DNA from 2 places in the Paenisporosarcina sp. genome. Region 2 is predicted to be linked to the other one. Evidence: riboswitches for the same ligand, from Rfam matches in the RefSeq annotation. Region 2 holds a riboswitch; the other holds the start of a gene.
What was found. Region 2 has a riboswitch for FMN ahead of ribE (riboflavin synthase). Riboswitches for the same ligand answer to the same signal wherever they lie in the genome.
Positions count from the first base shown of each region.

Region 1: linked by a shared signal. The riboswitch ahead of AC3EA5_RS12710 (ECF transporter S component) and the one ahead of ribE (riboflavin synthase) in region 2 are both predicted to bind FMN.

Region 1 is NZ_JBYNRN010000034.1:67,296-70,720, reverse strand. It holds gene sigX (RNA polymerase sigma factor SigX) at 1-394, shown strand, start outside; gene AC3EA5_RS12715 (hypothetical protein) at 381-1,622, shown strand; FMN riboswitch at 1,699-1,831, shown strand; gene AC3EA5_RS12710 (ECF transporter S component) at 1,984-2,562, shown strand; gene AC3EA5_RS12705 (ferredoxin) at 2,687-2,935, opposite strand; gene AC3EA5_RS12700 (YpbB family protein) at 3,044-3,425, shown strand, end outside.
Region 2 is NZ_JBYNRN010000047.1:116,750-120,174, forward strand. It holds gene AC3EA5_RS16845 (AMP-binding protein) at 1-861, opposite strand, end outside; FMN riboswitch at 1,006-1,150, shown strand; gene ribE (riboflavin synthase) at 1,457-2,086, shown strand; gene AC3EA5_RS16855 (bifunctional 3,4-dihydroxy-2-butanone-4-phosphate synthase/GTP cyclohydrolase II) at 2,099-3,292, shown strand; gene ribH (6,7-dimethyl-8-ribityllumazine synthase) at 3,306-3,425, shown strand, end outside.

The DNA.
Region 1 (3,425 bases), on a different contig from region 2:
AGGGAAAAGCACTGAAAAGACATGGCTATTTTCAATTGCTAAAAATGTAGCGATTGATCATTTCCGCAAAACAGCTGTCCGAAAAAAACATTTGTTTGATTTTTTTGACTGGGAAACTCAAGAACTTCCTTCGATAGGTCCTTTGCCTGAAGAACTGGCGGTCATGAATGATGAAATGAAGGATTTGTTGCAAGCATTAGATGAATGTACGGGAGATCAAAAGATGGTCGTCATCATGAGGTATTTCCAAGATCTATCTATTGCTGAAACTGCCCAGATATTGGGTTGGTCCGAAGGTAAAGTAAAAACGACACAACATAGAGCCATTCATAAATTACGTGATAAATTAACTGGGCATGTAAGAGGGGAGGTCGTTCAACATGAGTCAGAATAACTGGAATGAACAAAAAATTGAACAGTTACTTAGCCAAATGCCCAAACCAAGTGATTCAAGATCGAAAGAAGATGTTTTCAAAAGATTACAGCAAGAAATTGATGCATCTATAATACCTAAGAAGAAACGTAAGTATTGGGCACCTCCAGCAGTTGGTGTCGCTGCAATGATCACCTTAACATTACTTGGAGTAACTTATATCAATAACTCTTCATCAAAAAATGAAATGGCAGTTCAACATGATGCCAAAGAAAGTGCTTCAACGAATGCAGACGAAAGCTCAAGCATGCTGAAAATGAATGAAGAGGCTGAAACAAGTAGTGAAATGAGTACTTTAGACAATTCCAATGAAGAACCTGTAATAGCGATGGGTTCAAGTGATATGGAATTCAGCAAAGCTGTTTATGAAGAAGATGTCCAAAATTATACACCATTTCAAATTGGTCTTGCAGGAGACCAAGCAAATAGTGTGCCTGTGACAATTTTAATACCAAATGAGATGATTCAAAATGATTTTGCAAATGATACGCCATCTCAGCTTGAAGTTTATCAACAGTATGCACCTCTAATTAATGAAGAAGCGCTTGGTTTTTCTGAATATCATCCTTATAAGGGTGAATTCACAACAGAGGAAGATTCAATAATTCATGTGTTACCTGAAAATCACGACTATGATTTAGCGAGTGGAACAATAGAAGTGTATGGTTCTTCATTAAAGTATACTTTCGATGAATACAAAGAGATTCGTTTTCAAAATGAAGACGGTTCAACTGTCGAATTTGACCAGGTAGGAAAACCAAAAGAACCTATGACATTAACAAAAGATAAATTAATGAAAAATTATTATTTATTTACCTCTGCGGATGGTCGTGAATATTTGAGCCCAAGTTTTGGTCAATCATTTGAAACTATTGCTGAAGCTTTAGAAGCAATGAAAACTAAACCAAATGATATATATACAACTGTAATACCAAGAGGCGTTAAATATGAAGTTCAAGAACAAGATAAAGTGGTGCGAATTACGTTTGCTGAACCATTAGATTTAGAGGCAATGGATCCTAAAGTAGCTACGCATTTGATTGAAGGGATTTTGTTAACTGGTGGAAGTTTTCAACAGTCCATTCAGTTTGAAAATGTTGTTCAATCGAATTGGAATGGCTTTGATTTTACTAAACCAATGCCAATACCAATAGGACCGAACAAAATGTATTATGAAAACATACAATAAAATAGACCATTTGTAGGCTCAAGTAGTTTACAAATGGTCTATTTTTTCTTATAGTAGTCTATGTAAGTAAATATTGATTCATCTTCGGGGCAGGGTGAAATTCCCGATCGGCGGTAATAGAAAATAATTTTCTTAAGCCCGCGAGCCGTAAGGCAGGATTTGGTGCGATTCCAAAGCCGACAGTATAGTCTGGATGGGAGAAGGTGAAGGTGCGGTCGTTTTTCGTTCTGTCATTTAACGAGACGCCTATTTAAGTGCGCCTTTCTACTCCCTTAAGCGATAACGGCTTAGGGGTATTTTGATGGGACAAAACGAACGAACTTTTCTTCTTGTGGAGTGAATCGCAAAAGGAGAGAGTTACATGAAGAACAACAAACTACGATCGATGATCGTAATCGGAATGTTAAGTAGTATCTCATTCGTATTGATGCTATTGAATTTCCCATTACCTGCTTTACCACCATTTTTGAAAGTGGATTTCAGTGATGTACCAGCATTAATTGCGGCCATTACAATGGGGCCAGTCGCTGGGATTTTAGTCGCTTTATTTAAAAATGTCTTGTATTGGATTTTCAGTGGAAGTCCTACAGGGGTTCCAGTGGGTGAAATGGCGAATTTCGCAACGAGCATTCTGTTTATGCTTCCTGTCTATGCCATCTATCGTAAAATTTCTAGTAGCAAAGGCTTATTAATTGGATTAGTAGCTGGCGTTTTAGCGATGACAATTGGTATGAGTGTTCTTAACTATTTTGTCTTTTTACCAATGTATACGTACTTCTTAAATGCACCAGCACTAACTGGATCTGCTATGAGAGATACAATCGTGCTAGGAATTTTACCGTTTAATTTAATCAAAGGCATTTTGTTGTCAGCCGTAGTATTCATGTTATTTAAAACAATGAAAACATGGTTAGACAAACAACGTGTACAATTTTCATAAATAAGAACGAATCATGCCTTTCCTACAGACTGACTACTGAAGATTCATTGCTTTTAAAAGTAAGAGGTCAGGAAGGGTTTGTAAAAAGTACAAATAAAAAAGCTGCGGATTTGCTCCGCAGCTTTTATTCGTATTTTAGTGCATCGCCATCGAAAGAATCGTCAGCAACTTTAATAGAGTCTGTTGGACATCCTTCAAAAGCGTCCTGCATATCTTCTTCTAATTCGTCTGGAACTTGTGTAGTTCCCGTGTTATCATCTAAAATAACAAAGGCAATCCCTTCGTCATCATAATCATAAATATCAGGTGCTGCAGCGCCACATGCTCCGCAAGCTATACATGTATCTTTATCTACAATTGTATACTTCGCCATTTTGTTCCTCTCCTTTATATCCGTTCGCTTGTAAAAGCTTTCGTTTTCATTCTAATCATGTTTTCCCTACTTTTCAACCTAAAAACTCTTCAATTGGAGGATTGTTACGTGCTTTTTGAACAAATTCTTTTAAAAATGATTGATCGTTTAAATGGAGAGCGTACAATTTCTGCTCCATTTCATCTTCTAAGAGGAAAAAAATCAGGTCAAACGATTCAAGATGTGAAAAGTTATGGCTTAACAGACACATTTTCAATTTTCCCTAAACTCTCTCAAAATAAATACAATCACATTGTCGAAAAAATGATTCAATATCAGTTACTAGAAATTGACCAGAATAATATACCTACAATAACTGAAAAGGGCATTCATTTTAAAGATAAACTAGAGCCACTAGCCATTAACGGATGGTTGTATCGCGGAAATGAAATGGTGTTTTTTCAAAGGCTATCTTTATTAGTACAAACTCTTTCACATGTGAAGGCACAAT
Region 2 (3,425 bases):
CGTAGGTACTCCGTGAAGTGCCGTACATTTTTCATCTTGAACAGCTTGAAGAACGCGTTTCGGCTCGAATTGTTCTACTAACACCATTGTCGAACCATGGGTGACTGCAGCAAGTGTTCCCAGTACACAACCAAAACAATGGAAAAAAGGCACTGGAATACATACTCGATCTTCTTGCGTTAGTTTCATGAAGTCTCCAATAATTTGTGCATTATTAACAATATTCATGTGGGTCAACATGACCCCTTTAGGAAAACCAGTTGTCCCTGATGTGTACTGCATATTGATGACATCGTCATGGTGCAACTCATGTAAGCGATTTTCTAATTCTTGATCAGACACCTTTTCAGCAAACGATTCAAATTCACTCCAAGTGAAAATCCCTGGAAACTGATTTTCGCTCATTACGATAACTCTCTTAAAGCGTGGGAGTCTTTCCGATCGAACGTTTCCTTTTTCTGCAGTTTTTAATTGCGGGCAAACTGCATGAATAATATCTATATAGGAAGTTCCTTTAAATTCTTCACCTAGAATGAGCGTCGTGGCGTCTGACTGTTCCAGTAAATATTCTAATTCTTTCTCTTGATAATTTGTATTCACCGTTACTAACACGGCACCCATTTTCCCAGTAGCAAATTGACTTAACAACCACTCTCGCTTGTTATCTGACCAAATGGCGACATGTTCCCCTTTTTCAATTCCGATCCCTATAAACGCTTTAGCTAAACGATCTGTTTCTTCATCGAATTCTTTATACGATTTTCGGATCTGATGCTCCCGATAAACATATGCATCTGTATTTGGAAAGCGTTTAGCCATATCTTTCAAAACCTCTCCAACACTTTTCTGAATTAACATCATGATGCCCCCCTGTAAAAAAATTCAATCCCAAATCTATTATAACAAAATTCAGATTAATATGAATTCTTGGACAAAAAGAAAACACACTATAAAAAGGTTGGAATTTGATATTCATGCTATTATGTAAGGAACAATTAAACGAACAGAATTCCTCGGGGCAAGGTGAAATTCCTTACCGGCGGTGAGCAGAGCATAGTCTGTAAGTCCGTGACCCGATACTTGTAAAAGTAGCGGTGGAGTTGGTGAAAATCCAACACCGACAGTATAGTCTGGATGGGAGAGGAATTCTGAAACGTTTATTTGTTATGACTAAAAAGGAGGTTTAGTTTTAAAATCACGGAATTTCATAAAATAAATTGACTAAGAATATTTTCTTAATTCGACGTTTTTTTATCTTTGCTTCATTCATGTGGATTAGTGTCACATAAATCACGCTTTTTCGTGTACCCTAAAAAAGGTGCACGAGTTTATTAGATATGCACAAACTTCTGAAATCTCTTTCCTTACCACCCAATCGCCCCTTGGTGGAAAATCCAAATACCTTTTAATCATCACTTTATAATTAAATATGCAATCTAGAAGGAGGTTACTTCATTTGTTCACCGGAATTATTGAAGAGATTGGTGTCATAACTTCCATTCAACGTAAGCCTCGTGCGCTTGAAATAACCATTCGTGCAAAAAATGTCTTAGATGATGTAAAAAGAGGAGACAGCATCTCTGTAAATGGCGTCTGTCTAACAGTCTCTTCTTTTACAAATGAGCTTTTCGTAGTCGATGTAATCCCAGAAACTTTTAACTCAACTACACTATCTTTATTAAAAATGAATTCTAAAGTCAATTTAGAAAGAGCGATGGCTGCGAAAGGTCGGTTCGGTGGTCATTTCGTCAGTGGTCACGTTGATGGGATCGGTGTTATCCGTTCGATTAAAAAAGAAACGAATGCTATTTCCAAGAAAATCGAATTAAATCCTAGCCTCATGAAATATATGATGGTCAAAGGTTCTGTTTCAATTGACGGGACGTCATTAACCGTATTCCATGTCGATCGAACATCGATCACAATTTCATTAATTCCAACGACACAAAGTGATTCATTGCTTGGTCAAAAAGGAATTGGAGAAAAAGTGAATATTGAATGTGACATGCTTGCCAAATATTCAGAGCGACTACAGACATCATCAACAAATATGTCGAAGGAATGGCTTCAAGAACACGGTTTTTAAAGGAGGATCCACATGTTTTATACAGTTGAAGAAGCAGTAGAAGCCTTATCAAAAGGACTAGCCATCATCGTAGTTGATGACGAAGATCGAGAAAATGAAGGAGACTTTGTTGCGTTAGCAGAGTTCGCTACACCTGAAGTAATTAATTTAATGGCTTCAGAAGGCAGAGGACTCATTTGCGTTCCATTAGCTGAAAAACTGGCTCGTCAACTTCAATTTGGTTTAATGACAGATCAAAATACAGATCCCTATGGGACAGCATTCACGATTAGTGTCGATCACAAAGATACAACGACTGGTATTAGTGCATTCGAACGTTCTCATACCATCCTTCAGATGATAAATCGTGACTCGACAGCTACGGATTTTAAAAGACCTGGACATGTATTCCCGCTAATCGCAAAAGATGGTGGTGTACTTAAAAGAGCTGGTCATACTGAAGCAGCAGTAGATTTAGCTTTATTAGCAGGATCTTCACCAGCAGGCGTCATTTGTGAAATCATGAATGACGATGGCTCAATGGCACGTCTCGATGATTTGATGCTCATAGCTAAACGTTTAAATATCGGAATCTTAACCATTGCCGATTTAATCGCGTATAAACGGAAACACGAAAAATTGATTACACGCGAAGTAGAAATAAACTTACCGACTGAATATGGGGACTTTAAAGTAGTTGGTTACACTGAAACCTTAACCGGCAAAGACCACATCGCTCTCATTAAAGGAAACATTTCGGAAGAAACACCCGTCCTTACTCGGGTTCATTCAGAATGTTTGACTGGAGATGTATTTTCTTCTAGAAGATGTGATTGTGGTTCACAACTGCATTCATCTTTGAAACAGATTGAGGCTGCGGGATCAGGTGTGCTAATTTATATGCGTCAAGAAGGCCGAGGGATTGGTTTAATAAATAAATTAAAAGCATACGCTTTTCAAGATCAAGGCTTAGATACTGTTGAAGCCAATCAAAAACTAGGTTTTGCAGATGATTTACGTGAATATGGAATTGGCGCTCAAATTTTGAGGGATTTAGGCATCCGTAAAATGAAGCTTTTAACGAATAACCCGAGGAAAATCTCTGGAATTGATGGCTATGGATTAGAAGTAACTGAGCGTGTGGCAATAGAAATCCCACCTCATTTAGATAATGAAGAGTATATGAAAACTAAAAAATCAAAACTAGGACACTTCCTAAGTTTATAAAGGGGTTCAACTCATGACTACACATTTAGAAGGATATTTAATTGGTTCAGATTTAAAAATCGGCATTGTCGTAGGTCGATTCAACGAATTTATCACAAGTAAATTATTAGGCGGCGCAGAAGATGCACTGAAA